2 regions of the Acidovorax sp. SRB_24 genome follow, and region 1 is predicted to be linked to the other one. Evidence: predicted binding sites of a transcription regulator. Region 1 holds the regulator's gene; the other holds the start of a gene.
The links. Region 1 encodes NrdR, which represses ribonucleotide reductase genes. Its sites were predicted from a motif close to CACNANATNTNGTG; they were not measured.
Positions count from the first base shown of each region.

Region 2: the regulator NrdR is predicted to act here: its motif matches at 5,605-5,618, upstream of B2J89_RS04610 (ribonucleoside-diphosphate reductase subunit alpha).

Region 1 is NZ_MWOM01000001.1:73,687-88,875, forward strand. It holds gene B2J89_RS00310 (DUF349 domain-containing protein) at 1-1,491, opposite strand, end outside; gene B2J89_RS00315 (DUF748 domain-containing protein) at 1,648-5,361, opposite strand; gene B2J89_RS00320 (lytic transglycosylase domain-containing protein) at 6,084-6,947, shown strand; ZMP/ZTP riboswitch at 7,000-7,158, shown strand; gene glyA (serine hydroxymethyltransferase) at 7,193-8,437, shown strand; gene nrdR (transcriptional regulator NrdR) at 8,538-8,984, shown strand; gene aroC (chorismate synthase) at 9,175-10,272, opposite strand; gene B2J89_RS00340 (CBS domain-containing protein) at 10,402-10,857, opposite strand; gene B2J89_RS00345 (O-acetylhomoserine aminocarboxypropyltransferase) at 10,959-12,260, shown strand; gene B2J89_RS00350 (alpha/beta fold hydrolase) at 12,260-13,069, shown strand; gene B2J89_RS00355 (FAD-binding oxidoreductase) at 13,130-14,515, opposite strand; gene B2J89_RS00360 (YihY family inner membrane protein) at 14,922-15,189, opposite strand, start outside.
Region 2 is NZ_MWOM01000008.1:86,313-101,501, reverse strand. It holds gene ffh (signal recognition particle protein) at 1-429, opposite strand, end outside; gene B2J89_RS04635 (inner membrane protein YpjD) at 519-1,316, shown strand; gene B2J89_RS04630 (PP0621 family protein) at 1,313-1,534, shown strand; gene B2J89_RS04625 (ATP-binding protein) at 1,524-3,239, shown strand; gene B2J89_RS04620 (sigma-54 dependent transcriptional regulator) at 3,254-4,735, shown strand; gene ampD (1,6-anhydro-N-acetylmuramyl-L-alanine amidase AmpD) at 4,710-5,327, shown strand; gene B2J89_RS04610 (ribonucleoside-diphosphate reductase subunit alpha) at 5,711-8,620, shown strand; gene B2J89_RS04605 (ribonucleotide-diphosphate reductase subunit beta) at 8,749-9,948, shown strand; gene B2J89_RS23190 (hypothetical protein) at 10,112-10,342, opposite strand; gene B2J89_RS04600 (histone) at 10,248-10,910, shown strand; gene B2J89_RS04595 (carbohydrate kinase family protein) at 10,968-11,867, opposite strand; gene B2J89_RS04590 (zinc-ribbon and DUF3426 domain-containing protein) at 11,898-13,136, opposite strand; gene prmA (50S ribosomal protein L11 methyltransferase) at 13,183-14,073, opposite strand; gene accC (acetyl-CoA carboxylase biotin carboxylase subunit) at 14,159-15,189, opposite strand, start outside.

The sequences.
Region 1 (15,189 bases):
GGCGGCAATGGCCTGCTTCCACAGCGGCTGCAGCTCGGCAAAGATTTTTTCGCCGACATGGCCGCCGGCGCGCCAGCGGTCGCCAAACTGGTGCAGGGCCCGGTTGACGGCCTTCCAGTCGCCCGAGGCGGCCGGGGTCTCGGCCCAGGCCTTGACCTCGTCGATCAGTGCCATGCGCTGCGCCTTGTGCTCGGCGGCGTCGGTGCGCACCTTGTCGAGCCAGGCTTCCACGACCTTGTGCGCGGCATTACAGGCTTCATCGAATTTCTTCCACAGGCCATGGTTGGGCGTACCGCCCTGGTCGGCCTGCTTCCATTGCTCGCGCAGCTGGCGCAGCGTTTCCTGCATCTTGCGCCCGCCAAGCGACTGGCCCTCAGGGCGCTTGAGCAGGGCCTCGGCCTTGGCCACCAACTCCTCGCGCACCTGGTCCGCGCTCCAGCGCTGCCAGCCTTCGAGCTCACCGGCCGCCACCAGCGCGGCATGCACCTGTTGTTCGAGCGCTGCGTCGATGTGCCGGCCATGCTCCTTGAGCACGCCGCGCAGCGCCGCCGCCGCGCCCACGCTGGCCTTGCCATGGCCTTCGGCCGTTTCCTGCTCCAGCTTGGCCAGCGCGTCGCGCACGGCTTGCCCGGCCTTGGCAACCACGGCCGGGTCGGCCTTGGGTTTGGGCGCACGGGCCGGGCGTTCGACCGCAGCGGGCGCTTCGACAGGCACGCCGCGGGCGATGCGCAGTTCATCGGCCCACACGGGCACGGGCGGCAGCGCGGCCTGGGCGTCTTCTGCCGCCGCCACGGCCTGGGCCACGGCGGGCTGGAAGGCATCCCAGACCACGAGCAGCTGCGTGCGCGACGCATCGAGCAGCGGCGGAAAGCGCGCTTCCACGCTGGCCCAGCTGGGATCGCCCGAGAGGGCCTCGGCCTGGTCTTGCCAGTGCTGCACGTCGGCGCGCAGCACCTCCAGCGCTGCCTGCGCATCGCGCCAGGACTTGGTCGACAGCACTTCGATGCGCTGGGCCAGCAGCACGGCGGCCTCGCGCTGCACCTGCACGCGGTGCTGGAGGTCTTCGATCACCTTGACGCGGTCGGCCAGCTGCACCTTGAGCAGCGACAGCGGCTCGCGCGACAGCGGTGCGCCGGCTTTGGCCGCATCGCGCTGCCAGGCCAGGGCGTCGGCAATGTTGAGCTTGGAGGCGGCCAGCAGTGCCTGGGCCTTGTCGGCCCATTCGGCCGCGATGGCTTCCTGGTTCTTGGCGCGGCGCAATTCGTCGATGCGCTCGCGCACCGCGCGGGCCGCGCCCTTGTCGCGGCCGCTGAGCTCCTTGAACACTTCCTGCAACTGCTCAGGCGCGGGCTGCGTGGTGAGCCATTCGCGGATGCGCGAGGCGCGCTCACCCGACGTGGCGGCCGAAAAGGCGCCACCGGTCAGCGCGTCGAGCGGGTGCGCTTCGGGAGTTTTGGCGGGGGCCGGATGGGTTTCGGGTGCGTCGGACATTGTGTTGCGGGAGAGAAAAGGAAACATGGATTCAGTCGGGAACGGACGCGCGGGAACAGCCCCGGGCGCGGCCACCATCGCTACGGAGATTCAGCGTCTGGATGGTAGGCCAAACGGCTATTTTCGCTGGTATTTGATCTGTGCCTCTTCCCCACGTCAATGCAGGGCCAGAGTGAGCTCCGCACGGGGCGTCCACTGGGGTGTCGGGGGCAGCGTCTTGGCGGCGCCCAGGAACAGGCGATCAAGCGGCAACTGGCGCGAGGCCAGGTAGTCACGCACGGCCACGCCGCGCGCCAGCGCCAGTTCGCGCATGGCGTCGTCGGGCACGGCCATGCTGTCCAGAAGCATGGCCTCCATCTCGGCCTGCGGCAGGTCTTTGGCCATGCCGACCAGGTTGCGCGGCTTGCGCATGTCGGCGCGGCGGTACAGCTCCTTGAGCAGGGCCGGGTACTCCTGCGGCTCCACGGCCGCCACCGTCTCTGCCGCCTGGCCCGTGCGCTGCGCGGCGCGGCGCTTTTGAGCCAGCAGGGCCTGCTGCAGGCGCTCGCGTTTCCAGGCATCGCGCTCCATCTCTGCACTGGCCTCGCCCACCACGGTCATGGTCAGAGACGGCCGGTCGGTCAGCGCGCGCGCCACCTTGTCGAGCGCCTGGCGCGCACTGTCGTCGAGGTGCGCGCTGCCCGGCGCGAAGGCGACCGCGCTCGGCGACTCGCCCCCGCCCCCGCCCAGGGCATGGGCGAGCAGCGAGAACGGCGCCGTCACCGCCTTCAGAATCAGGTTGCCGATGGCCTTGAAGATCACCGGCCCGAGGCGGAACGCCGGGTCGTTGAGTGAGCCACTGATCGGCAGGTCCAGGTCGATCACCCCATTGCGGTCGGCCAGCAGCGCCACGGCCAGCCGCACCGGCAGGCTGGCCGGCGCGCCTTCGACGGGTTCGCCAAAGGTGAGCTGGTTGAGCACCAGCTTGTTGCTGGCCGTGAGCTGGCCGTTGGGCAGGACCTGGTAAGCGACATCCATGCTGAGCTTGCCGCGCTCGATCCCATGGCCCGCATACTTGATGGTGTAGGGCGACAGCGGCGGCAGCTCCAGATCGCGCATGTGGCCCTGAATGTCCAGCGCCAAGGGGTCGACCAGAGGGTTGAGCTTGCCTACGATTTCCAGGGACGCCGTGCCCTCGGCGCGACCACGCAACTCCAGATCGGCCATCGCGGGAGCGCTGGTGCCGCTAGGCTTGACGGAAGAAAACGCACTGAGCTGGCCGCTGAGGTCGCTGAGATCGGCCGAATAGTTGGGCTTGATGAAATGGTCCACGAAATGGACCTGGCCGCCCGTGAGCTTGAGCGGGCCGATGCGAACCACCGGCTCCGCGCCCCGGCCGTCGGGTGCAGCGGCCGCAGCGCCGCGGGCAGACTCGGCCGAGCTCGGCTTCTTCACCAGCTCCTGCAGGTTCAAGCGTCCGTTTTCCTGCACGATGACGCGGGCGAAGAAGTCGCTCAGCGCGGTCTCGCGGACGTCCACCGTGGTCGGCCGCCCCGGCACCAGCGCCACCTGCAGGCCGCGCACGCTCAGCGACTTCCAATTCAACAGCTCGTCATCGCCTGCCCCCAGGCCGCGCGCCGTGCTCGCTCTGGCCTCGGTCGCCGCCGCCGCCTGCGCCATGCGAACGCGCACCTCGTCGAGCGCGGCATCGCCCCGGACGGTGATGCGCGGGCCGGCGCCAGACTGGGCATAGTGCACCTGCCCCTTGAAGCTGCCGTCCGCACGGCGGATGGCCACATTGAGCGATTCGGCGAAATAGGGCTCGAACGCATGCAGCGGCACATGGGTGGCCAGCACCCTGCCCTGCGCGGTCAGCGGAGCCAGACCGAGCGTACCCTCGTACTCCACACGGCCCGGATCGGCGCGCCCCGCGCCCAAGCGCGCCGACAGGCGCAGCGCCGACGGCGGTGCGGACTGCGCCAGCGGGGCAAAGTCCTTCAGCCGCATCTGCAGCGAAGACAGCTGGAACGCCACGGGCGTGGCCTGCGCTGCATCGCGAAACGCCAGCGCACCGCCGTCCACCGACACATCGGCCAGTTGCACACTCCACGGCGCGCCCTGCACCGCAGCTGTCTGCGGGTGGCGCGCGCCCTGGGCGGCCGGGTGCGCCGCCTGCCAGTGCTCGAACATCCAGCGGTGGTCGGCACCGCGCTCCAGCCGCAGACGCGGTTGCGTCAGCGCGAGCTGGCCCACGCGCACCGTGCGCCGTGCCACGTCCACCTGGGCATCGGCGATCTGGAGCCGTGGGAATTCGGCCAGCGAATCCTTTGCGCGCATCGCCATGCCCGCAGGCAGCGGGCCGCCAGCGGCACAACTGGAACGCGGCGCACAGGCAAGCGCCACGCCGTCGAGCGTCAGCCGGGCCACATGCGCGACCACCGCCGGGCCATTCCAGGCCACGCCCAAGTCCGCATCGAGCGCACCCTGCAGGCGCGGCGCCATCCACTGGCCCAGATAAGGCGCCGCCAAAGCGAGCGGCAGCGCACGCACCGAGGCTGCCACCTTGGCCTGCCGATCTGTCGCCTCGCCTTCGAACACCACGCGCGCATCCGTTGGCCCGGCGCCGCCTTCCGCCACCTGCGTCTGGCCAGAAAACCGCAGTGGCTTGGACCAGGGCAGCGCCACGGACGACACATCCAGCTCCAGCCCCCGCAACGCGACCTTGGCCGGTGCAGGCAGGCTGTCGTCCTGCCAATCCACCTGCGCACCCCGCACGGCCAGGCGCGCCACGGCCAATTGCCAGCCAGCAGCGCCAGCCCCGGAGTCGGCCTGCGCGGGGGTGACGCTGGCCACCGCGGATGGCGGATTTGCAGCGTGCGCTCCACCCCAGTCCAGGTTGATCTTCCCGGCGCGGTCCTTGCGCACCGCCAGGCGCGGCGCATCGAGCTGCACGGCGCCGATGCGTGCGATGCGTGCGAGCGGCTGCAGGTCGGTCACATCCACCGCCAAGGCATCGAAGGACAGCAGTTCGTGCTGCAGCGTGTCGGTCACACGGACCTTGCGTGCCTGCAGGCGGCCCCCCAGCTTGACCACCGCGCTCGGGGCATGGACGAAAGACAGGCGCAGGTCGGCGTCCACCACGCCAGCCTGCAGGCGCAGCGGCAGGCTGGCGGGCAGATAGGGAAGGTAGGGGGCCAGATCGAGCCCCGACAGGCGGATCGTGGCCTCTGCTTTCTGGCTCTCGCTGAACGGCGTGGCCTCGGCCTGCGAGTCGAATGCACTGCCATTGAGCGTGAACGCCAGGTGCGGGGACACCTTGACTTCGCGTTGCGATGCCAGGTTGCTCAAGAAGGGGATTTGCAGCTCCAGGCCTCGCAACACATGCGTGCGCCCCACGGTTTCGTCCTGGAAGTCTACCGAACCGCCATGCACCGCGATGTTGTAGAGCGCAAACTGGGGTGGCGCGGCCTGCGGATCGGCCTGCTGCTGAAGCCGCGCCACGATGTCGTCGATGTCGTAGCGGCCCGGCGCCCGCTGCGCGAGCCGAACGGTCAGGCCATCGATCTGCACCGCGTCCGCCACGGGCGCCAAGCGCAGCAGGGACTGCAGCTCTGCATCTATATAGATGCGCTGAATGTGCAGCTGGGGCGAGCCGCCATCGGTGGCGGCCACCGCGAGGTCGTACACGCTCAACTCCAGCGTCCAGGGCACGAAATCGACCCGGCCTATCGTGACCGGGCGACCCAGCTTGTCGGACGCCAGCTTCTGCGCTTGACTGCGCACCAATGAAGGCACGGCCAGCCACCCCACGGCCCAAACCAGCACAAGGCACCCCAGCGCCCAGCCCAGGCGCCGCACCCAGCGGTGGCTCGTGATGTGCAGAAAGTTCATGCCGCCAGCCTTCAGGAATAACCCGGTGAGTCAAGATGCCAGATTGGACCAGAAGACGCGCAGTGCGTGCCCCACTTTCGCTAAACAAGAAAGCCCGGCGAACCGGCGCAGAGCCAGCCCACCGGGCCTGACGGCTGACACAACGGTCTTTGCCATCGGGTTTGCGGCACGGAGAGGAAGTCCGGGCAGCAAGGGGACAAGGTATTGCCCCCGAGGGTGCTTAGGAAGCTTCTCCACCACAGCCTTCGCACTGCATGCGGTCGGCGGGCGAGTCTGCATTCGTTCAGCAATACCCGCAAAAGCAGGCAAACCAACGATAGCAAAAATGCCCAGATGGCTCAAATATTGATGTCAATTGTGTGAAAAAAGCGATTGAATTTTCCGTACTGCGCCGCCGTGCAATTTCTGCGCCCTCTCCCGGCATTTGCACGCCATCCCGTCAAAAAACTGCATTTAAACACAGTTTTTATATTCTTTTTTTGTATAAAAATAGAAGTTAACAGTGTTGACGGGCTATTAAATGAACTCCTAGAATCCGCCAGCCCCGAAACGGGCTAGTACAAACCCCAACCGCTGCCGAATCCGGCTAAGTCAATTCTGTGTTTCAGGTGCTGCGCGCCGAACACGAATCTGATGGCGTACCAATCCAGGCAAGGTCTCCGGATTCCGCTTCACTTCGGTGGTGCATCGTCTCTCCGGGCCCTGCCGCAGAAAGGAAAGCTATGACAGCGTCAGGAAATATGGTCTCTGGCTTGCGCACTATTGCCGCCGACGTGATCGCAGGTTTTCTTGAAATTACCCACAACAGCTTCGCCCTCCTGGGCTTGGCTGTGGCCTTCTTGGCCATCACCTTGGTCGCACGCCCCGACCTGCGCCAGAGCGGAGAGGAACAGCTCATGGGCTGGTTGCAGTCGCGCCAAGCCATCGCGCTGAGTGCGCTCACCGAGTCCGAACCCGAGCCGAGCGAACGGGTGCTGGCAGCCAACCCGCAGGATCTGCCCAAGGAGCAGGCCAAAGTGGCCTACTGGCTGAGCAAGAAATACCGCGTGGCGCCCGAGCCGCTGAGCCTGCTGGTCGCCGAAGCCTACGAGACCGGCGGCCGCGCCAAGCTCGACCCCACCTTGATCCTGGCCGTCATGGCCGTGGAGTCGAGCTTCAACCCGTTCGCCCAGAGTTCCGTCGGAGCGCAAGGCCTGATGCAGGTCATGACGCGCATCCACACCGACAAATACGAAGACGTGGGCGGCCAGCTGGCCGCGTTCGACCCCGTGACGAACCTGCGCGTCGGCGTGAAGGTCCTGCTCGAATGCATCGCCCGCGCCGGCTCCGTCGAAGGCGGCCTGCGCTACTACGTCGGTGCGGCCAACCTGCCCAGCGACGGTGGTTACGCGGCCAAGGTGCTGGCGGAACACGCGCGACTGCGCCAGGTGGCCGGTGGGCGCGCCGTGCCCGCAGCACCGCCGCGCATGCTGGCAACCAGCGCGACACCGGCACCGTCGGCGCCGGCTGCCCCTCCTGCGGCCCTGCGCCCCGAGAATGCGCCCGCCGGCACGGGCGAAAAAGTAGCCTTGCTGTCGGCATTCTGAGCAAGGCCATCGTCCGCCCGTGCCGACCGGCGGGCTGTCTGTCAGCTACACTTGCACGGCACGCGACTGGCGATAGGCGCGGCGCCCCGCTCGGGATGCGCCGCCGCTGACGTGGAACCCGCAGAGGCTTTGGCCTCTGGCAAACCACTGGGGAGCGTGCCGCTGTGGGCTCCGGCCTGGAGTGATTCAGCCGTTCGCCTGGGCAGCCCTTGTTTCAAGGGACACCAGTTCACAGGACTGCCACCATGTACCAACGCAATATTCTTGTCGAGCACACCGACCCCGAACTCTTTGCCGCCATCCAGGGCGAAAACCAGCGCCAAGAGCACCACATCGAGCTGATCGCCAGCGAAAACTACGCCTCTCCTGCCGTCATGTGGGCCCAGGGCTCGCAGCTCACCAACAAATATGCCGAAGGCTACCCGGGCCGCCGCTACTACGGCGGCTGCGAATACGTCGACGTGGCCGAACAGCTGGCCATCGACCGCGTCAAGCAGATCTTCGGCGCCGACGCCGCCAATGTGCAGCCGCACTGCGGCGCCTCGGCCAACGAAGCCGTGTTCCTCGCGTTCCTCAAGCCCGGCGACACCATCATGGGCATGAGTCTTGCCGAGGGCGGCCACCTCACGCACGGCATGGCGCTGAACATGAGCGGCAAGTGGTTCAACGTCGTCAGCTACGGCCTGAACGACAAGGAAGAGCTCGACTACGACGCGATGGAGCGCAAGGCGCACGAGTCCAAGCCCAAGCTGATCATCGCCGGCGCATCGGCCTACAGCCTGCGCATCGACTTCGCCCGCTTTGCCAAGGTGGCCAAGGACGTGGGCGCGATCTTCATGGTCGACATGGCGCACTACGCGGGCCTGATCGCCGCCGGCATCTACCCGAACCCAGTGCCGCACGCCGACGTCGTCACCTCGACCACGCACAAGAGCCTGCGCGGCCCGCGCGGCGGCATCATCCTGATGAAGGCCGAGCACGAAAAGGCCATCAACAGCGCCATCTTCCCGGGCCTGCAGGGCGGCCCGCTGATGCACGTGATCGCGGCCAAGGCGGTGGCCTTCAAGGAAGCGCTGCAACCCGAGTTCAAGCAGTACCAGCAGCAGGTGCTGAAGAACGCGCAGACCATGGCCGAGACGCTGACCGAGCGCGGCTTGCGCATCGTCAGCGGCCGCACCGAAAGCCACGTCATGCTCGTGGACCTGCGCGCCAAGGGCATTACCGGCAAGGAAGCCGAGGCCGTGCTGGGCAACGCCCACATGACGATCAACAAGAACGCCATCCCCAACGACCCAGAAAAGCCGATGGTTACCAGCGGTATCCGCGTGGGCACGCCCGCGATGACGACGCGCGGCTTCAAGGACGAGGAAGCGCGCCTGACCGCCAACCTGCTGGCCGACGTACTCGACAACCCGCGCGACGAAGCCCACATCGCCGCCGTGCGCGCCAAGGTCAACGCGCTGACCGCGCGCTTCCCGGTCTACCGCTGAGCATGCCTGGCGCGCCCCTGCCCCCCGCCGCGCACCGCCGCTTCCCGCTGCGGGAGCGGACGCGGGCCGGGAGCGGCCGGGCGCTGTACGGAGCGCCGACATGAAGTGCCCGTTTTGCAGCCACCAGGAAACGCAGGTCGTCGAGACCCGGGTGTCCGAGGACGGCGACTTCATCCGCAGGCGCCGCCAGTGCGGGGCCTGCGAGAAGCGCTTCACGACCTATGAACGGCCCGAGGTCAACTTTCCCGTCGTCGTCAAGAAGGACGGGCGCCGCACCGAATACACGCGCACCAAGCTGCTGGGCTCGTTCAGTATCGCGCTGCGCAAGCGCCCTGTGAGCACCGCGCAGATCGACTCCGCCATCGAGCGGATCGAAGAAAAGCTGCTCAACCTGGGCCAGCGCGAGGTCCCGTCCAGCCGCATTGGCGAGCTGGTGATGCGCGAACTCAAGAAGCTCGACAAGGTGGCCTACGTGCGCTACGCCAGCGTCTACCGCAGCTTCGAAGACATCGACGAATTCAAGACGCTCGTGGACGAGGTGCGCTGACGGCGCTGCGCCTGCGGCCGGGCGCAAGTCCCAGCGGCTGCGTGCACGCCGCTCCATGGGCGAGGCGCACTCCCGAACCGGCGGACCGCCTGCAGGCTAGCCGCCTAAAATTGGGTATTTTTGCCCTCAGGCCCTGATGCAGCCTACGCCAGCAGCTCTATTTTTATAGCGCCCTGCCCCGGGCGCCGCGCTACAGCAGCGAGGCCTTGATCGGCGCGAGCGTGGCGTGCACGTCGCCACACTGCGCCCGGTGGCGCAGCGCGTGGTCCATCAGCACCAGCGCCAGCAGCGCCTCGGCAATCGGCGCGGCGCGGATGCCCACGCACGGGTCGTGGCGCCCCTTGGTGACGACCTGCACGGACTGGCCATGGATGTCGATAGACTCGCGCGGGCTGATGATGGAGCTGGTCGGCTTGATCGCGATCTGCACCTCGATGTCCTGCCCCGTGCTGATGCCGCCGAGCATGCCGCCCGCGTTGTTGTTGCGGAAGCCCCCGGGCGTGAGCGAATCGCCGTGCTCGGTGCCGCGCTGCGCCACGCTGGCAAAGCCGGCGCCGATCTCCACCCCCTTGACGGCGTTGAGGCCCATCATGGCGTAGGCGATGTCGGCATCGAGCTTGTCGAACACCGGCTCGCCCAGGCCGACGGGCACGCCCGTGGCCTGCACGCGGATGCGCGCGCCGCACGAGTCGCGGGCCTTGCGCAGCGCATCCATGTACTCCTCCAGGTGCGCCACGTCGGCCGTGGGGGCGAAGAACGGGTTGTGCGGCACATGCTCCCAGCCCTCAAACGGGATCGCGCGCTCGCCGATCTGCACCATGCAGGCCCGCAGCTGCGTACCGAACTTTTCCGCCAGCCATTTCTTGGCCACAGCGCCGGCCGCCACCGTGGGCGCCGTCAGGCGCGCGGACGACCGCCCGCCGCCGCGCGGGTCGCGGATGCCGTACTTGTGGAAGTAGGTGTAGTCGGCATGGCCGGGGCGAAAGCTCTCGGCGATGTTGCTGTAGTCCTTGCTGCGCTGGTCGGTGTTGCGGATCAGCAGCGCGATCGGCGTGCCGGTGGTCTGGCCTTCGTACACGCCCGAGAGGATCTCGACCGCGTCGGGCTCATTGCGCTGCGTGACGTGCCGGCTCGTGCCGGGGCGGCGGCGGTCGAGGTCGGCCTGGATGTCGGCCTCGCACAAGGCCATGCCGGGCGGGCAGCCGTCGATCACGCAGCCAATGGCCGGTCCGTGGGATTCACCAAAGTTGGTGACGGTGAAAAGGGTGCCAAAGGTGTTGCCGCTCATGGGCCGTGATTATCCCCGAGCGGCGGCGCCGCGGCAGCGGCCTCGGCTGCAGACCGGTCACTCCCAAAAAAATAGCTGCAGACGCTTGCCTGGCAAGCGCTGCAGCCCTTTTTTTACCGAAACCACGGATCAGGTGGAGGCGTTCTGACCCTCGGCCGGCCAGTCGCGGATGTAGGCCTTGAGCATCTTGTTCTCGAAGTTCTGGCTGTCCACCACGGCCTTGGCGACGTCGTAGAAGCTGATCACGCCCATCAGCATCTTCTTGTCCATGACCGGCATGTAGCGCGCGTGGCGGTCGAGCATCATGCGGCGCACCTCGTCCATGTCGGTCTCGGTGGTGCAGGTCAGGGGGTGGTCGTCCATGGCCGAGCGCACCAGCCGCGTGCCCAGGCTGCCGCCGTTCTTCACCACGGCCTGGATCACCTCGCGGAAGCTCAGCATGCCCACGAGGTCGCCGTGCTCCATGACCACGAGCGAGCCGATGTCCTTGTCTGCCATGACATCGACGGCATGGGCCAGCGGCTCGTCGGGCGTGACGGTGTAGAGGGTGTTTCCCTTGACGCGAAGGATGTCGCTGACTTTCATGGTGTTCTCCGGGGCCGCTGCGGTGGCGCTGTTCTGGTGCCTGGGAAATATAGCCCACAATGCCACGGCTTTTCGTTCGCCGCCCCACCTTGGAGACATTCATGCCCGGCTACGCCGACCCTGGTTTTGACACGCTGGCCCTGCACGCAGGCGCCGCCCCCGACCCCGCCACCGGCGCGCGCGCCACGCCGATCCACCTGACGACCTCGTTCGTCTTCGAGTCGAGCGAGCACGCGGCCTCGCTGTTCAACCTGGAGCGCCCCGGCCACGTCTACAGCCGCATCAGCAACCCGACGACCGCGGTGCTGGAGCAGCGCGTGGCGGCGCTCGAAGGCGGCGTGGGCGCGATCGCGGTGGCCAGCGGCCAGGCTGCGCTGCACCTGTCGATCGCCACGCTCATGGGCGCGGGCAGCCACATCGTCGCCAGCACGGCGCTGTATGGCGGCTCGCAGAACCTGCTGCACTACACGCTGCGCCGCTTCGGCATCGACACCACCTTCGTGCAGCCCGGCGACATCGACGGTTGGCGCGCCGCCGTGCGCCCCCAGACCAAGCTGTTCTTTGGCGAGACGGTGGGCAACCCGGGCCTGGACGTGCTCGACATCCCCACCGTCAGCGCCCTCGCGCACGAAGCCGGCGTGCCGTTGCTGGTCGATTCGACGCTGACCTCGCCCTGGCTGATGAAGCCGTTCGAGCACGGCGCCGACCTGGTCTACCACTCGGCCACCAAATTTTTGTCGGGCCACGGCACGGTGGTCGGCGGCGTCGTGGTCGACGGCGGCAGCTTCGACTGGGACCGGTCGGGCAAATTCCCCGAACTCAGCGCGCCCTACGGCGGCTTTCATGGCATGGTGTTCAGCGAGGAAAGCACCGTCGGCGCCTTCCTGCTGCGCGCGCGCCGCGAAGGCCTGCGCGACTTCGGCGCCTGCATGAGCCCGCACACGGCCTGGCTGATCCTGCAGGGCATCGAGACGCTGCCGCTGCGCATGGAGCGCCACATGCGCAACACGCAGCAGGTGGTCGAATTCCTGGCCGGCCAGCCGTTCGTTGCGCGCGTGGGCCATCCGATGTTGGAGTCGCACCCGAGCCACCTGCTGGCACAAAAGCTGCTGCCGCGCGGCGCCGGCTCGGTGTTCAGCTTTGACATCGCCGGCTCGCGCGCGCAGGGCCAGAAGTTCATCGAGGCGCTCAAGGTCTTCAGCCACCTGGCCAACGTCGGCGACTGCCGCAGCCTGGTGATCCACCCGGCCAGCACCACGCACTCGCGCATGGACGACGCGGCGCTGGCCGCGGCCGGCATCACGCAGGGCACGATCCGCCTGTCGATCGGGCTCGAGGATGCGGATGACCTGATCGACGACCTGAAACGCGCGCTGAAGGCGGCAGAAAAGGCAGGTGCGTGATGTACGTCGACGTCCACGGCCACACCGCCTACTGCTACACCGGCGGCAAGGATTTCAATCCGGCCCAGCCCACCGCGGTGCTGGTCCACGGCGTGCTCAATGACCACAGCGTCTGGGCGCTGCAAAGCCGCTACCTCGCCCACCACGGCTGGAACGTGCTCGCCGTCGACCTGCCCGGCCACTGCCGCAGCGCAGGCGAGGCGCCGGCCAGCGTCGAGGCGGCGGCCGATTTCGTCGCCGCCCTGCTCGATGCCGTGGGCGTGCCCAAAGCCGCGCTCGTGGGCCACAGCTGGGGCTCGCTGATCGCGCTCGAGGCGGCGGCCCGCCTGGGCGCGCGCGCGAGCCACCTCGTGCTGGTGGGCACGGCCTTCCCGATGAAGGTGTCGCCGGCCCTCATCGACGCGGCGCTGAATGCGCCCGAGAAGGCGCTGCGCATGGTCAACGTGTTCTCGCGCAGCACGCTCGCCCCGCCGTCGGGCGCGGGCGCCTGGGTCTATGGCGCGGGGCTGGCCCTGGGCCGGCGCGTGCTGCGCAGCAACCCGCAGGTCAACCTGTTCCACCGCGGCTTCATGGCCTGCGACAGCTACGCCAACGGCGAGGCCGCCATCGCGCAGATCGCCTGCCCCGTGCTGTTCGTGCTCGGCGCGCAGGACCAGATGACCACGCCCAAGGCCGCACAGGGCCTGATCGCCGCCGCGCGCGCGGCCGGAAAGAGCGTGCAGGTGGTCAGCCTGCCCGTGGGCCACCACCAGATGACCGAGGCGCCCGACGGCACGCTGATGGCCATTCGGGACTTCTTGAACGCATGAGCCTGCCGCCCGTTGAATCCAAAAAACAGTTTTGCCGGACTGCAACCGCGCTGATTGCGGTCAGGCGGGCCGGATGTTCTGGTTGGTGCTGAACAGGTTGGCGGGGTCGTATTGGCGCTTGATCTGCGCCAGCCGCTCGTAGTTCTGGCCGTAGGCCGCCTTCACCCGGTCGCTCTCGTCGTCGGTCAGGAAGTTGACATAGACACCGCCGCTGGCAAAGGGCGCCGACGCCTTGAAGAAGTCGCGCGCCCAGCCGATGCAGCGCGCGTCATCGGCCCGGTCGTCCCAGCGGCCGTGCACGTTCATGACGTAGCGGGCATCGCGGTGGGCATAGGCTGCGGCATCGGGCGCCGGCCGGGTGGTGGCGCCGCCAATGGCGCCAAAGAATATCTCGCATTGGGGCGATGGCAAGGTGGCGATGGCGTCGAGTACGGCATCGAACAATCCGTCCTTGAGTTCCGAAAAATTGTGCGACTTCCAGTAGTTGCGTGCGCCGGGCGCGAGCAGCGGGTCAAAGGCTTTCTGCCAGGCCACGTAGGGCATCACGTCGACGTGGGTGCCGGCCGGCGTGCCCCAGCGGTACAGCGGCTCGACCAGCGTTTTCCCCTGCGCCGGGTCGCCGGTGTAGAGCAGCGCCAGCACGATGACCTCCTGGCCGTGGACGCTTTCGGGCAGAAACGGCAGCGGCGGTGCCTTGCGCAGAACCACCCACACCGCCAGTTCGTCGGGCGCCTTGTCCATGAATTCGCGGTACTGCTGCAGCACCCGCTTTGCCTCGGCCATCGGAAAGACGATCAGACCCGCCAGCAGGTTCGGGCCCACGGGATGCAGCCCGAACTCGAAACGGGTCACCACGCCGAAATTGCCGCTGCCGCCGCGCAACGCCCAGAACAGGTCCGGATGCTCGGTGGCACTGGCGCGCAGCACCTCGCCCGCCGCCGTCACCACTTCGGCCGATTCCAGGTTGTCGACGCTCATGCCGTATTTGCGGCTGAGCCAGCCAAAGCCACCGCCCAGCGTGAGACCGGCGACGCCGGTGGTGGAGTTGATGCCGAGCGGCGTTGCCAGCCCGTGGGCCTGGGTGGCGGCATCGAAATCGGCCAGCGTGGCACCGCCCTCAATGGTGATGCGGCGGGCGGCGGCATCGACCTGTGCGGCCTTCATCTGCGAAAGATCGATGACGATACCGTCGTCGCACAGTGCGCTGCCGGCAATGTTGTGCCCGCCGCCGCGCACCGCGAGTGGAAGGCCCTGCTCTCGCGCAAAATTCACCGCATGGACCACATCGGCGGTGGTGGCGCAGCAGACGATGGCGGCAGGGTGCTTGTCGATCATCGCGTTCCAGACCTTGCGTGCGGTGTCGTAGGCCAGGTCATTCGGAAGAATGACCACTCCCTGAAGCCCCCCTTTCAGCGCCTCGGCCTGCGTGGGTTGCAGATTTTTCATGGCTTTCTCCTTCGCTGCAGCGGAATTCGCCCTCTGCACAAAGGATGGAGAAAGGCCGACCGGCACTCCTGATCACTTGCGTGAGAAATTCACCGCTGGTGCGATTTAGCACCACGCTGCCCCGCCTGCAAGGCCGTCCGCCATTTGGAATAAAGAGTTACCTTGACTTACCTGAACCTGCTCAACAGGCCCATCCTTTCAATTTTCCAAGGCGCTGCCTGCAAGTCCGAACCCCCGGTGTTCAGACGCCACCTGCAGGGCCTTCAGTGGCTCTTGGAAACGGCAGTGGATGCCCTCCGCAGTGCCGCGATGGGCCTGCCACGCCAAGGTGCGGTGACGCAGCACCCTGACACGGCGCATCGGTGGCTCAATCACCATCCAGCGCTTTGCCCATAAGCGTCAGCAGCTATTCTTTTTGAAGCACATCCGACAGATGCAGTTGCGCCAGCCCGGCGCTGCCCCACAGCGGCTCCAGGCTGTCGGCGCGAAGCAGCAGCAGACGCTGCAGCAAGGGCTCCAGCAGGGTTCTTTCGGGATCGGCCAGCAGCACATAGCGCGGTTCGGAATCATCGGCAGCGCTCTGTTCCAGGTCGCTGGTTCGCCCCACCCAATCGAGCGCCGTCAGCGCATCGAGCACCGGCGCCAGTGGCAGCACGTCCACGCGCAGCAGTTGC
Region 2 (15,189 bases), on a different contig from region 1:
GGCCGGGCGGTAGACGTCGCCCGAGACGGTGAGCACCTTCTTCTTGCGCTTTTCGATCAGGTGCTTGGCCAGCTTGGCCGTGGTCGTGGTCTTGCCGGCGCCCTGCAGGCCGGCCATCAGGATCACTGCGGGCGGCTGGGCGTTGAGGTCGATGTCGGCCACGCCCGCGCCCATGGTGGCGGCGAGCTCCTTGTTGACGATGGACACCAGCACCTGGCCCGGCTGCAGCGAGCCCAGCACTTCCTGGCCCAGGGCCTTGTCCTTGACGCGCGCGATGAAGTCGCGCACCACGGGCAGGGCCACGTCGGCTTCGAGCAGGGCCATGCGCACCTCGCGCAGCATGTCCTGCACGTTGGATTCGGTGATGCGGGCCTGGCCGCGCATCTCCTTGACGAGGCGCGAGAGTTTGTCGGTAAGTGCGGAGGCCATATCAGATGTTCCGGGTAGGGCGCGGCCGGGGGCGGGCGGCGGGTGGTGGGCCGGGCTGCAGGCAGCGGGCGAAAGGTAAACTGTGACCCATGATTTTACCCAGTGCATCCCCCGCCAGTCTCCTGCTGGGACTGGCGGCTGCCGTCGCCTATGCCGTGCCGGCGGTGGCGGGATCGCGCCTGCAGCCCGGCGGCGCCCGCAACGCGCTGTGGGCCGCATGGTGCCTGCACGCGGCCACGCTCGCCTGGGGCATGCTCGATGGCAGCGCGCGCTTTGGCTTTGCGCCGGCCCTGTCGATCACTGCCTGGCTCGTCCTGACCGTGTACGCGGTCGAGCGCCAGCTGTTTCCGCAGCTGCAGGCACGCTGGGCGCTGTCGGCGCTCGGCGGCGCCGCAGTGCTGCTGGCGCTGGCCTTTCCGGGCCAGCCGCTGCATGTGAGCGCCTCGGCCTGGCTGCCGCTGCACTTGGCGCTGGGCATCGCGTCCTACGGCTTGCTGGCGGCCGCCGTGGTCCACGCCGCCCTGATGACGCGGGCCGAGCGCCGCATCCGCCTGGCGGTGGACACGCACAGCGGCATCCCGCTGCTGACGCTGGAGCGCCTGACCTTCCGCTTCGTCACCGCCGGCTTCGTGCTGCTCTCGGCCACGCTGCTGGCCGGAGCGCTGTTCAGCGAGGCGCTCTATGGCCGCGCCTGGCGCTGGGACCACAAGGCGGTGTTCTCGGTGCTGTCGTGGCTCACGCTCGCGGCCCTGCTGCTGGGGCGCTCGCGCTTTGGCTGGCGCGGACGCACCGCCGTGCGCATGCTCTACGCGGGCGCGCTGCTGCTGCTGCTGGCCTATGTCGGTTCGCGCTTCGTGCTCGAAGTGGTGCTGGGACGCATGCTGTGAAGTATCTGGTCTTGTTTCTGGTGCTGGCCGTGGTCTACGGCGTGTGGCGCAGCGGCCGGCGCGCTCCCCCCGCACCGCCCGCGCAGCGCCCTCTGCCCCCGCCCCAGGACATGGTGGCCTGCGCACGCTGCGGCCTGCACTTGCCACGCGCCGAGGCGATCGCGCAGGGCCCCCGCAGCTACTGCTGCGCCGAGCACCAGCGCGAAGATGGGCATTAGCATCCCGCCGCTGGCCTGGCCGCGCGCCACTGCGGGGGCGCCAGAGACCGCCTTCCAGCGCCTGTGGCTTGGCTTCCTGACCGGCCGCGTCATGGTGGCGCTGGCTCTGCTTCTGTTGCAGGCGCTGGGCCAGACGTTCAACCAGGCGGCCGAGCCACTGGTGCTGGCCGTCTGCCTGGCCTATCTGAGCGCCACGCTCGCCGTGCGCCTGCTCGCGCACCATGCGCCCCCCTCACCGCAGGCCGGTGCGCACTGGCTGTCCTCGATCGGCGTGGACCTCGCGGCGGTGTGCGCGCTGCAGCTGCTGCACACCGGGGGCATGAACTACACGCCGCTGCTGGGCCTGCCCATCCTGATGGCGGCCGTGCTGGGCACGCTGACGCTGGCACTGGGCACCACGGCGGCTGCCACGCTGCTGCTGTTGGCCTGGGCCTGGTGGCTGGGTGACCATGGCGGCGGCGATGCCGCGCAGCGCTACCTGCAGGCGGCCCTGACCGGCACCGGCTATTTCATCGTCGCCTTTCTCGTGCACCAGCTGTCCGTGCGCCTCGTGCGCGCGCAGCAGGCGGCCCAGCACAGCCAGCTGGCCGCGCGCGTGCAAAGCCAGGTGAGCGCCCTGGTCATCCAACACCTGGCCGATGGCGTGCTGGTGGTCGACGCGGAGCACACGGTGCGCATTGCCAACCCGGCGGGCCTGCACCTGCTGGGCGATCCGGCGGCAGTGGCTCCGTTCACGCTCGCGCGCGACGCGCTCTGGCGCCCCCTGCTCGAGCTGGCGCGCCGCAGTTTTCTCCAGGAGGCACCGCAAGTCGCCGACGTCACCTTGCTCGCGCCGGGCCAAAGCCCCATCGGCCTGCATGTGCGCACCTGGCTGACGGCACCGCGCGAGGCCGCGGGCGAAGCGGCCGGTGAGCGCTTGTGCGTGATGTTCCTGCACGATCTGCGCGAGCTGGAGGCGCGGCTGCGCACCGAAAAACTCGCCGCCATGGGGCGCATGTCGGCCGCGGTGGCCCACGAGATCCGCAACCCGCTGGCCGCCATCGTCCAGGCCAACGCCTTGCTCGACGAAGACCTGCACGATCCCGCACACAAGCGCCTGGCGAACATGGTGCAGCAGAACGCCGACCGGCTGGCCCGCATTGCCGAGGAAATCCTCGACATTGCGCGCGTGCAGCACCAGATCGGCCACAGCCCGCCGAGCGTGCTCGCACTGGACGCGGTGGTGGCCGGTATCTGGCGCGAGTGGCGCGAGCACGAGCCGGTGCGCCGCCATGGCTCGGTGACTTTGGGCGCAGACCAGGCCCACGTCGAATTCGATGCCGAACACCTGCGTCGGGTGCTGTTCAACCTGCTGGACAACGCACTGCGCTTCATGGGCCACGAAGCAGACTCGCTGCAGCTGCACACACTCGTCAGCCCCCTGGGCCACGCCAGCGTGCAGGTCTGGAGCGACGGCGAACCGATGGACCGGTCGGTGGAGCGCCACCTGTTCGAGCCCTTCTTTTCGTCCGCCAGCCGCTCCAGCGGCCTGGGCCTGTACATCTGCCGGGAGCTGTGCGAGCGCCACGGCGCCTCGATCGGCTACCAGCGCCTGGCGCGGCATACGCAGCGCGGCGACGTGGGCGGCAACGCTTTCACGGTGCACTTCCGCAAGGCAGGCCGCCTGCAGAAAGCGACCTCCCTGTTTGACACAATCGTGGTTTGACTGCCCGCACCGCCATGCACGCACCTGCTGCCTCCATCCTGGTCGTTGACGACGAGCCCGACCTGCGCACGCTGTACGAACTGACGTTGCTGCGCGAAGGCTACCGTGTGGAAACCGCCGCGACGCTGGGCGAAGCACGCGACCAGCTGCAGGCGCAGCGTTTTGATGTGGTCATCAGCGACATGCGCCTGCCTGACGGGTTTGGCATGGAGCTGCTGCAGGAGCTGCGCACGGCGCAGCGGCGTGAACGCTGCGTGGTCATGACCGCCTATGGCTCGGCCGAAAACGCCGTCGAGGCACTGCGCTCGGGCGCTTTCGACTACCTGACCAAACCGGTCGACCTCAAGCAGTTCCGCTCGGTCGTGGCCTCGGCCGTGCAGGGCACGGACGGTGTGCCTGCGCCGCGCAGCGGCACCCGCACGCCGCCAGCGCGCCCCGCGGCAGCGGGCGACTTCGGCGACAGCGACAGCACCGCGCTCGACCGGCTGGTGGGCGATTCCGAGCCGATGCGCAACGTCAAGCAGCGCGTGGCCAAGGTGGCGCGCAGCATGGCCCCGGTGCTCGTGCGTGGCGAGTCGGGCACGGGCAAGGAGCTGGTGGCGCAAGCCCTGCACGCCAGCAGCCACCGCGCCGCCGGGCCCATGGTGGCCGTCAACTGCGGCGCCATCCCCGAAAACCTGCTCGAAGCCGAGTTCTTCGGTGCGCGCAAGGGCTCGTACACCGGCGCGGTGCAAGACCGCCAGGGCTACTTTCAGGCGGCCCAGGGCGGCACGCTGTTCCTCGATGAAATCGGCGACCTGCCACTGGCCATGCAATCCAAGCTGCTGCGCGCCATCCAGGAGCGCGGCGTGCGCCCGCTGGGATCGACCCAGGAAGAGGCGGTGGACGTGCGCATCGTCAGCGCCACGCACCGCGACCTGGCGGGCGACGTGCAGGCAGGCCGTTTCCGGCAAGACCTGTACTACCGGCTGAACGTCATCGAAATCACCATCCCGCCGCTGCGCGAGCGCCGCGAGGACCTGCCTGCGCTATGCCGGGCCCTCTTGGCCCGCATCGCACAGGAGTCGGGCGTGGCCTCTCCGCCCCTCAGCGATGCAGCCCTGGCCGCCATTGCCCGCCACCCCCTCAAGGGCAACGTGCGCGAGCTGGAGAACCTGCTGCACCGCGCCGTGGCGTTGAGCGACGGCGACAGCCTGCATGTGGAAGAAAGCGCCCCCGGCATGCAGCCCGACCTGCCTCCCCGCCAGCAGACCCTGCCCGCCCCTGGCACCGCGGCGCCCAACGCCGGCGACCTGCCCAGCGACCTGCAGGCCTGGCTGGACCAGCAAGAGCGCGACATTCTGGTGCGCGCCCTGCGCGAAGCCGGGTTCAACCGCACGGCCACCGCAGCGCGGCTGGGCATCAGCCTGCGGCAGATCCGCTACCGGATCGCCCGCCTGAACATCGCTGCGCCGCACGACCCCGAGCCCCATGCCGACGCCGACGCCGAAAGCTGAAGCGCACAGCGCCGCACCCGACACCGCCTCGCCCTGGTCGGGCGGCTGGCACAGCGGCGCCGTGCACCTGCCCTCGCCCAACTTCGGACCACGCCCCGCGGGCGCGGTCACAGACCTCGTGGTGGTGCACTCGATCAGCCTGCCCCCGGGCGCATACGGCGGCACAGCGGTGCAGGAGCTGTTCACCAACGCCCTCGACTGGGATGCGCACCCTTACTACCAGAGCATTCGCGGCCTGCAGGTCTCGGCCCATTTCTTTGTGCGGCGCGATGGCACGGTCTGGCAGTTCGTCGACTGCGACCAGCGCGCCTGGCATGCCGGGGCATCGTGGTACCGGGGCCGCCCGCAGTGCAATGACGACTCGATCGGCATCGAGCTGGAAGGACTGGAAGGCGGAACTTTCGAGCCTGCGCAGTACGCCGCCCTGGCCAGGCTGTGCACCGACCTGGCAAAGCGCTACCCCCTGGCCCACGTGGCCGGCCACGAGCACATCGCCCCCGATCGCAAGGCAGATCCGGGCTGCGGCTTTGACTGGGTGCGGCTGCAAAAAATACTGGGTTGGGATGCCAGCCGCTTCCCGCCCATCCCCTAGAATGGCGCCCCTTCCCGCGGAATTTTTCAGTCTCTGTGCGGGCAAGGGTTTTCGATAGGCACTGCGTCCACAGACCCGCACCGCCAGGCACCACGCCGCTCCCGACGCCAAAGTGGCCGCCGGAGCGCGCCGACAGACCTTCCTGCCCCCACAAGCTCCGCCAGCCGGGGCTGTGCGCCGTCCGAAGACGGACGCCAGGCGGCTTTGCCATGACCCCATGCACCACGAAAGCCCGGGGCGCTATACACTACCGGTAGTGTATTGAAGCCACCCCACACACCACCTATAGTGTGATCGGGGTGTGCACCCGGCACATTACGTTTTGCGCGGCGCAGACCCATCCGCCGCGCCACTTCACCCTGCCAGCCCAACGAGAGGACGCCATGCAAGCTGCTACGAACCATTTCCCCCTGCCCCCTGCGGACGCTGCTGTGGCCGCTCCAGCCTCTGCTGCTGCGCCGGGCGCCGGCGCCACGCTGCCCCACTACCAGATCCTGCGCCGCAACGGCGCCGTCGTGCATTTCGAGCCTCCAAAGATCGCCATCGCCATGATGAAGGCTTTCCTGGCGGTGCACGGCTCCCAGGGTGCAGCGTCTGCCAGCGTGCGCGAAGTGGTCGATCACCTGACGCAGAACGTCGTGCGCGCACTCATGCGCTCGCGCCCGGGCGGCGGCACCTTCCACATCGAGGACGTGCAGGACCAGGTGGAGCTGGGCCTGATGCGCGGGGGCCACCACGAGGTGGCGCGCGCCTATGTGCTCTACCGCGAAAGCCATGCGCAAGACCGCGCGCGCCAGCAGGTGCAGGCAGCGCCGGCCACGCCGGTGCTGAACGTGGTCGATGGCGACCGCCGCTACGCGCTCGACCTGCCGCGCCTGCGCTCGCTGATCGAAGACGCCTGCTCGGGCCTGGGCGCCGACGTGAAGGCCGAACCCATCGTCACCGAGACCATGCGCAACCTGTACGACGGCGTGCCCGTCGACGAGGTGTACAAGGCATCCATCCTGGCGGCGCGCACGCTGATTGAAAAAGACCCGGACTACACCTACGCCACGGCCCGCCTGCTGCTGCACACCATCGCCAAGGAAGTCCTGGGCAAGGACGTGACCCAAGCCGAACTGGCCACCGAGTACGCCAGCTACTTCCCGGCCTTCATCCAGAAGGGTGTGGACGCCGAGCTGCTCGACCCCCAGCTGCTGACCTACGACCTGCCGCGCCTGGCCGCTGCCCTGCAGCCTTCGCGCGACCTGCAATTCGACTACCTGGGCCTGCAGACCCTGTTCGATCGCTATTTCCTGCATGTGCAGAAGTCCCGCATCGAATTGCCACAGGCCTTCTTCATGCGCGTGGCCATGGGCCTGGCGCTGAAGGAATCGGACCGCGAGGCACGCGCCATCGAGTTCTACGAGGTGCTGTCCTCGTTCGACTTCATGTCCAGCACGCCCACGCTGTTCAACAGCGGCACGCTGCGCTCGCAGCTGTCGTCTTGCTATCTGACCACGGTGCCCGACGATCTGGATGGCATCTATGAGTCGATCAAGGAAAACGCCCTGCTGTCGAAGTTTGCCGGTGGCCTGGGCAACGACTGGACGCGCGTGCGCGCCCTGGGCTCGCACATCAAGGGCACCAATGGCGAATCGCAAGGCGTGGTGCCTTTCCTCAAGGTGGTCAACGACACCGCCGTGGCGGTGAACCAGGGCGGCAAGCGCAAGGGCGCGGTCTGCACCTACCTCGAAACCTGGCACCTCGACATCGAAGAGTTCCTGGAGCTGCGCAAGAACACCGGCGACGACCGCCGCCGCACGCACGACATGAACACGGCCAACTGGATCCCCGACCTGTTCATGCGCCGCGTCATGGAAAAGGGCTCGTGGACGCTGTTCTCGCCCAACAACGTGCCCGACCTGCACGACCTCTTCGGCGCCGATTTTGAGAAGGCCTACGTGGCCTATGAAGCCAAGGCCGCTCGCGGGGAGATCAAGCCGGCACGCACCATCCAGGCCACCGACCTGTGGCGCAAGATGTTGACCATGCTGTTCGAGACCGGCCACCCCTGGATCACGTTCAAGGACGCCTGCAACGTGCGCTCGCCCCAGCAGCACGCCGGCGTGGTGCACTCCAGCAACCTGTGCACCGAGATCACGCTCAACACCAGCGACACCGAAACGGCCGTCTGCAACCTCGGCTCCGTCAACCTGCTGCAGCACCTCAAGGATGGCGCCATCGACCACGCCAAGCTGCAAAAGACCATCAAGACGGCGATGCGCATGCTCGACAACGTGATCGACATCAACTACTACGCCGTGCAAAAAGCCAAGGACTCGAACCTGCGCCACCGCCCGGTGGGCCTGGGCCTGATGGGCTTCCAGGACAGCCTGTACGAACTGCGCATCCCCTACGCATCGCAGCAGGCCGTCGAGTTTGCCGACACATCGATGGAAGCCATCTGCTACTACGCCTACTGGGCCTCGTCGGAACTGGCACGTGAACGCGGCCAGTACCAGACCTACCAGGGCTCGCTGTGGAGCCAGGGCATCCTGCCTTACGACACCATCGACATGCTCCAAAAAGCGCGTGGCGGCTACGTCGAAGTGGACCGGTCGTCCACGCTGGACTGGGAAGCGCTGCGCAAGAAGATCGCCCAGGACGGAATGCGCAACTCCAACTGCACGGCCATTGCACCCACGGCCACCATCTCCAACATCGTGGGCGTGGACGCATCGATCGAGCCCTGCTTTGGCAACCTGTCGGTCAAGTCTAACCTCTCGGGGGAGTTCACCATCATCAACGGCTACCTGGTGCGCGACCTGAAGCGCCTCGGTCTGTGGGACGACGTGATGGTCATGGACCTCAAGCATTTCGACGGATCCCTGCGCCCCATCGACCGTGTGCCGCACAACATCAAGTCGCTCTATGCGACCGCATTTGAAGTCGAGACCACCTGGCTGGTGGAGGCTGCGGCACGGCGCCAGAAGTGGATCGACCAGGCCCAGTCGCTGAACATCTACATGGCGGGCGCATCGGGCAAAAAGCTCGACGAGACCTACAAGCTGGCATGGCTGCGCGGCCTCAAGACCACCTACTACCTGCGCACCACCAGCGCCACCCAGGCCGAGAAGTCCACGGTGCAAAGCGGTCGGCTCAACGCCGTGTCGTCGGGCAGCGAAGCCGCTGGCAACGCCGGCGCACTCGAAGCCGCAGCCGCCACAGCACAAGCGCACATGGGCGCGGCGCCAGCGACCGATGTGAAGTTCTGCGCCATCGACGACCCGACCTGCGAAGCCTGCCAATAAATCCACGTGCGAAGCCGCGAAAAAGCTCGGCTTCGCATGTGCTACCAAGCAACAAAACAGCGCCGCGCCATGCACCAACGCTTTGCATTTCGCGGCGCTGCTTTCATAATCCGAGCACTGGAAAATCTATGCTGACCTGGGACGAAGAAGTCACTCCCTCATTGCCAACACAACTGGACAGCGGTCTCCCCACAAACCGCCTGGTGGATCAACCGCCCGCGCCATTCCAGACATCCACCTTGCAAACCATCCCGGCCACAGCGCCCGCCGCCATTGCGCCAGCAGCTCCCGCATCTGTAGCGCCGCAAAGCCGCCGCGTGAACGCCGCCGACAAGCGCATCATCAATGGCCAGACCGACGTCAACCAGCTGGTGCCTTTCAAATACAAATGGGCCTGGGAAAAATACCTGGCCACCTGCGCCAACCACTGGATGCCGCAAGAGGTGAACATGACGCGCGACATCGCGTTGTGGAAAGACCCCAACGGCCTGACCGAAGACGAGCGCCGCATCATCAAGCGCAACCTCGGTTTTTTCGTGACCGCCGACTCGCTGGCCGCCAACAACATCGTGCTGGGCACCTACCGCCACATCACCGCGCCCGAGTGCCGACAGTTCCTGCTGCGCCAGGCCTTTGAAGAGGCCATCCACACCCACGCCTACCAGTACATCGTCGAGTCGCTGGGCCTGGACGAGGGCGAGATCTTCAACGCCTACAACGAAGTGCAGTCGATCCGCGACAAGGACGAATTCCTGATCCCGTTCATCGAGGCCATCAGCGATCCGCACTTCCACACCGGCACGCATGAAAACGACCAGACCCTGCTCAAGTCGCTGATCGTTTTCGCCTGCCTCATGGAAGGCCTGTTCTTCTATGTCGGCTTCACGCAGATCCTCGCGCTGGGCCGGCAGAACAAGATGACGGGCGCCGCCGAGCAGTACCAGTACATCCTGCGCGACGAGTCCATGCACTGCAACTTCGGCATCGACCTGATCAACCAGCTCAAGCTCGAAAATCCGCACCTCTGGACCGCCGAGTTCAAGGACGAGATCAAGGCCTTGTTCATGAAGGCCGTGGAGCTGGAATACCGATACGCGGAAGACACCATGCCCCGCGGCGTGCTGGGCATGAACGCCTCGATGTTCAAGGGCTACCTGCGCTACATCGCCAACCGCCGAGCCACGCAGATTGGCCTGGAAACCCTCTTCCCCAACGAAGAAAACCCGTTCCCCTGGATGAGCGAGATGATCGACCTGAAGAAGGAACGCAACTTCTTCGAAACCCGCGTCATCGAGTACCAGACGGGCGGCGCCCTGTCCTGGGACTGAGTGCAGCGCACCGCATACCGCCCATGGCTTTCCTTTTTACGCCCCGCACCCGCCACAGCACTCCGTGCTGGCGCGCGCGGCGTCCCCGTGTTCATGGCGATGGACGCTTGCTCCATCGCCATGGATCGCTTCGTGCCCACAGCAGGCAGGAAGTGCTCTTTGCTCATTGACCGAAGGAGAACATGATGGCAACTGCAAAAAAACCGGCCGCCAAGAAGGCCGCACCCGCAAAGAAAACCGCATCCGCCACCAAGGCCACGGCATCCGCCACCAAGACTGCAGCCGCCAAGTCCGCCGCAGTGAAAACGGCCACGCCGTCAGCCAAGACAGCCGCGAAAAAGACGGCTCCAGCCAAGAGCGCAACCCCCGCCAAGAAGGCAGCGGCTCCGGCCAAGGCTGCACCTGCCAAGAAGGCCGCTGCGGCCCAAAAGTCCGTGGCCGCCAAGAAGTCAGCACCGGCGAAAAAGGCGACAAGCCCTGCGAAGAAGGCTGCGGCTCCTGCCAAGAAGGCTGCGGCTCCTGCGAAGAAGACTGCGGCTCCTGCCAAAAAGGCCGCGGCTCCTGCCAAAAAGGCCGCGGCTCCTGCCAAGAAGGCCGCTGCGCCGGCGAAAAAGACCGCCACCGCGAAGAAGGCTGCAGCGCCCGGTAAGGCAGCACCCGCTGCCAAGAAGGCCCCGGCCGCCAAGAAAGCTGCAGTGCCTGCCAAGAAGGCTGCTCCCGCCAAGAAAGTGACGGCAGCCAAGGCCGCGGCCCCGGCCAAAAAGGCAGCAGCCACCTCCTCCGCCGCGCCGGCCAAGAAGGCTGCAGCAGCGCCGAAGGCAGCAGCAGCGCAGGCGAAGCCTGCGATGAAAAAGGCGGTCGCAGCCAAGAAGCCGGCCAAGACCCCCGTCGCCGCTCCTGCGGCGCAGACCACGCTCAACCCCCAGGCAGCATGGCCCTTCCCTACGGGTACCAAACCCTGAGAGAGCGCGCTCCACGCAAAAACCCGGTGTTCTGGCACCGGGGTTTTTTGTGCCTGCTCACCACATCGCAGCGTTTAACACATAGTTTTGGGGACCGCGCCGGGCAATCTTGAGTGCGCCCAGGCGGTTGCCCAGCGCGGCACAGCGCGCCAAGGGCCAGCCTTGCTCCAGGCCAAACAGCAGCGCTCCCCGCCACGCATCGCCGCAGCCCGTGGGGTCGACGACGCGCTCGGGCACCGCCGCGGTGACATGCTCCTTTTCGCCATCGATCCACACGTCGCACCCCTCGCCTCCCAATGTGACGACCAGACCGCGGATCTTGCGCGAAATGTCCGCCAAGCTCCAGCCGGTGCGCTCGCACAGCATCTTGCCTTCGTAGTCGTTCACCGTCACCCAGCTGGCCTGCTCGACAAACCACGTCAGCTCCTCGGCATTGAACATGGGCAGGCCCTGGCCCGGGTCGAACACGAACGGGATGCCCGCGGCCACGAACTGCGCCGCATGTTGCAGCATGGCATCGCGCCCGTCGGGCGCGATGATGCCCAGGCGCACGCCGGTCAGGCCGGCATCGATGCGGTTGGCGTGGGCCTGCATCATCGCGCCGGGATGGAACGCGGTGATTTGGTTGTTGTCGCGGTCGGTCATGATCATCGCCTGCGCGGTATAGGTGTCTTCCACCTGCCGCACATGGGCTGTGCTGATGCCCAGGGATTGCAGGCGCTCCAGGTATTCCGCACCATCGCTGCCCAGCGCCGCCATCGGCAAGGGCTCTCCGCCCAGCAACTTGAGGCTGTAGGCAATGTTGCCCGCACAGCCGCCAAAGTCCCGCCGCAGCGACGGCACCAGAAACGACACGTTCAGGATGTGCAGCTGATCGGGCAGGATCTGCTCGGCAAAGCGCCCCTCGAAGGTCATGATGGTGTCAAACGCCAGGGAACCGCAAATCAGGACTGCCATATCAAAAGTTCTTTTCAGGCCAAAGCCGTTTCAGGGATAAAAAGCCAGCACCCGGTAGCCGGCGATGCGCGCATTGCCCAGGGCCACATGCACCTGCAGACTCGCACTCCAGTCGCCCAGGGCGAGCAATATGGGCGGCGCGCCCAAGTCCTGGGGCAGCAGCACCCGCCGCAGCACTGGCTGGTCTTGTGCATCGGTGAGCGTCAGCTCCACGGCCGGCATGGCGAGCACCAGATGGGAACGGTTCTTGAGCGCCAGCGAAAACTGGTAGCTTTCGCCGCGCAGTCTGTTGAAGGACGAGCTGTCGACCACCACGGACGCTATCTGCCGATGCGCCTCGACGCGGCACCGCAGTGGTGCGCACAAGCCCTGCAGGAACGGACGCCACTGGGGCCGGGCCGCAGCGATGGCATCGCGCTGCTGCACCACCACCTGCAGCACCAGCGCGCACAGCAGGGCCACGCCCGCCAGGCCCAGTGCCACACGCACAGCGGGCCGGCGCCAGAAGGCCTTGCGGCGCGCCATGCGCACAAAGGATGGCTCGGCGCTCGCGCTCGCGCCCTCGGTGGGCATGGGTTCGGCTGCGCCGGGCACCTCATCGCCAGCGGCCAGCGGTTCGTCCTCCGGCGCGTGCAGGGCCTGTGGCGCATCGTGCAGGGCCGCCGGCTCCCGGAGCGAGTCCAGCCGCGTCTCCGCTTCCGGCAGCCCATCCCCAAGGCCTCCGACCTCTGGCTCTCGCTCTAAGACGGGTTCGGCATCGCCCCGCAGCGATGGGATATCGGGCTCCTCCAGCGGCGCCGTCGGAAGTTCGTACCCTGCCGGTGGCAAGGGCTCCGGTGCGCACTCCGCGCTGTCCTCCGGTCGCATGTCCCCTGCCCCGGCTGCCGGGAGAGGCAAGGCGCTGGCCGGCGCCGGCGGCATGGTCCACGCAAACGGGGTGGCCCATGCCGCCGGCGCATTCCCTCCCGGGGGTACAGCGGCAGCGGCAGGAGCGGCCGCGAAAGCAGGCACCTCGGGCCCAGGCCCCCGTGCAGAACCCCACACGCGTGGCGGCTCGACGGAGGGCGCCGCGGGCTGCGGCGGCGGTGGCTGGCGGTCCAGTGGCACATCGGGCATCAGTGCCGGGGCAGGCACCGGCTGCAGATGCTCAGACGCATCGAACACCTGCTGGCAATGCCCACAGCGCACCCACCCGTCGGAAATGCGGAGCTGGTCCGCGACGACCTTGAAAAGGGTCGCGCAGGACGGACAACGGGTGATCTGGCTCATCGGCTGGGGATTGTAGGGGGCCGCGGTGCACGCCCCTCGCTGCGCATCAGCGCGAAGCCACCATGAGGATCCAGCCGTCCTCGCTGTCTGCCACGGAGAGCGCGAGCCAAGGGGCATAGGCATCTTGGAGTTCCTGTGCCTGTCGCTCCAGAATGCCGGCCAGCACCAGACTGCCGCCCGGTGCGACATGGGCACACAGCAGCGGCGCCAACACCTTGAGCGGTGTCGCCAGGATGTTGGCCAGCACGGTCTGGTAGGTGCCGGAGGCCTGGTCCGGCAGGCCCGCACGCAACTGGACGCCATTGGCCTGTGCGTTGTAGGCGGTGGACTCGACGGCCGCAGGATCGATATCGACGGCATCGATGTCGGTGGCGCCAAACTTGGCAGCGCCAATGGCCAAAATGCCCGAGCCGCAGCCGTAGTCAAGCACGCGGCCCAGTCCTGGCGTCGCCACCCCCTGGCGCGCGATCCAACGCAGGCACATGCGTGTCGTCGGGTGCGTCCCGGTCCCAAACGCCAGTCCCGGGTCCAACCGGATCGTGCGTGTGGCCTGCGCGGGCGGCTCATGCCAGGTTGGCACAATCCAGAAATCGGGCGTGATGTCCACGGGCGCGAACTGCGACTGCGTCAGCCGCACCCAGTCCTGGTCGGGCACCGCCGCCACGCCCAGCGCATGGCAGCCGGCAAAAAAATCCTGCGCCACCAACAATGCCAGCGCCTCGCGCGCCGCCGCCTCCTGCGCGAACAGGGCCACCACGCGGCTGCGCTGCCATCCATCCTTGGGCGGCGGCATGCCGGGCTCGCCAAACAGCGCTTGCTCGGCGTCGGTCTGCGCATCGGCATCTTCCACTGAAACGCTCAGGGCATCGAGGGCGTCGAGCGCCTCGCTCACCGTTTCGACCCGGTCTTCCGGGCACATCAGGCTCAATTCATACATGGCATCGCGCCTCCTCTGCGGCAAAGAAAAAGCGGACCCGCACCGCTGAAGAGGGCGTGGGTCCGCGGGCAAGAGCTGGCGGAAATCAGCGCTGGCGCTGCGACAGCCACTCTTCCAGGTAGTGGATGTTGGTGCCACCGGCCATGAACTTGGCGTCCACCATCAGCTCGCGGTGCAGCGGCACGTTGGTGTTGATGCCTTCGATCACGGTCTCGGACAGCGCGGTGCGCATGCGCGCAAGGGCCTGCTCGCGCGTGTCGCCGTGCACGATGAGCTTACCGATCATGGAGTCGTAGTTCGGCGGCACGTAGTAGTTCGTGTAGACATGCGAGTCCACGCGCACACCGGGCCCGCCGGGCGCGTGCCAGGCGGTGATGCGCCCTGGCGAAGGAATGAACTTGTAGGGGTCTTCGGCGTTGATGCGGCACTCGATGGCATGGCCGCGCACCTCGATCTGGCGCTGCGTGAAAGGCAGCTTCTCACCAGCGGCCACCATGATCTGCGTGCGCACCACGTCCACGCCCGTGATCCACTCGGTCACCGGGTGCTCGACCTGCACGCGCGTGTTCATCTCGATGAAATAGAACTCGCCGTTCTCGTAGAGGAACTCGAAGGTGCCCGCACCGCGGTAGCCGATCTTCTTGCAGGCCGTGACGCAGCGCTCGCCGATGCGCTCGATGAGCTTGCGCGGAATGCCGGGCGCCGGCGCTTCCTCGATCACCTTCTGGTGGCGCCGCTGCATGGAGCAGTCGCGCTCGCCGAGGTAGACCGCGTTGCGGTGCTTGTCGGCCAGGATCTGGATTTCAATGTGGCGCGGGTTCTGCAGGAATTTTTCCATGTAGACCGCCGGATTGCCAAACGCGGCACCGGCCTCGGCCTTGGTCATCTGCACGGCATTGACCAGGGCGGCCTCGGTGTGCACCACGCGCATACCACGGCCGCCACCGCCGCCGGCCGCCTTGATGATGACCGGGTAGCCCACGGCTTTGGCGATGCGGCGGATCTGCACCGGATCGTCTGGCAGTTCGCCGTCCGACCCCGGCACGCAGGGCACGCCCGCGCGGATCATGGCCTGCTTGGCCGACACCTTGTCGCCCATCATGCGGATGTTTTCGG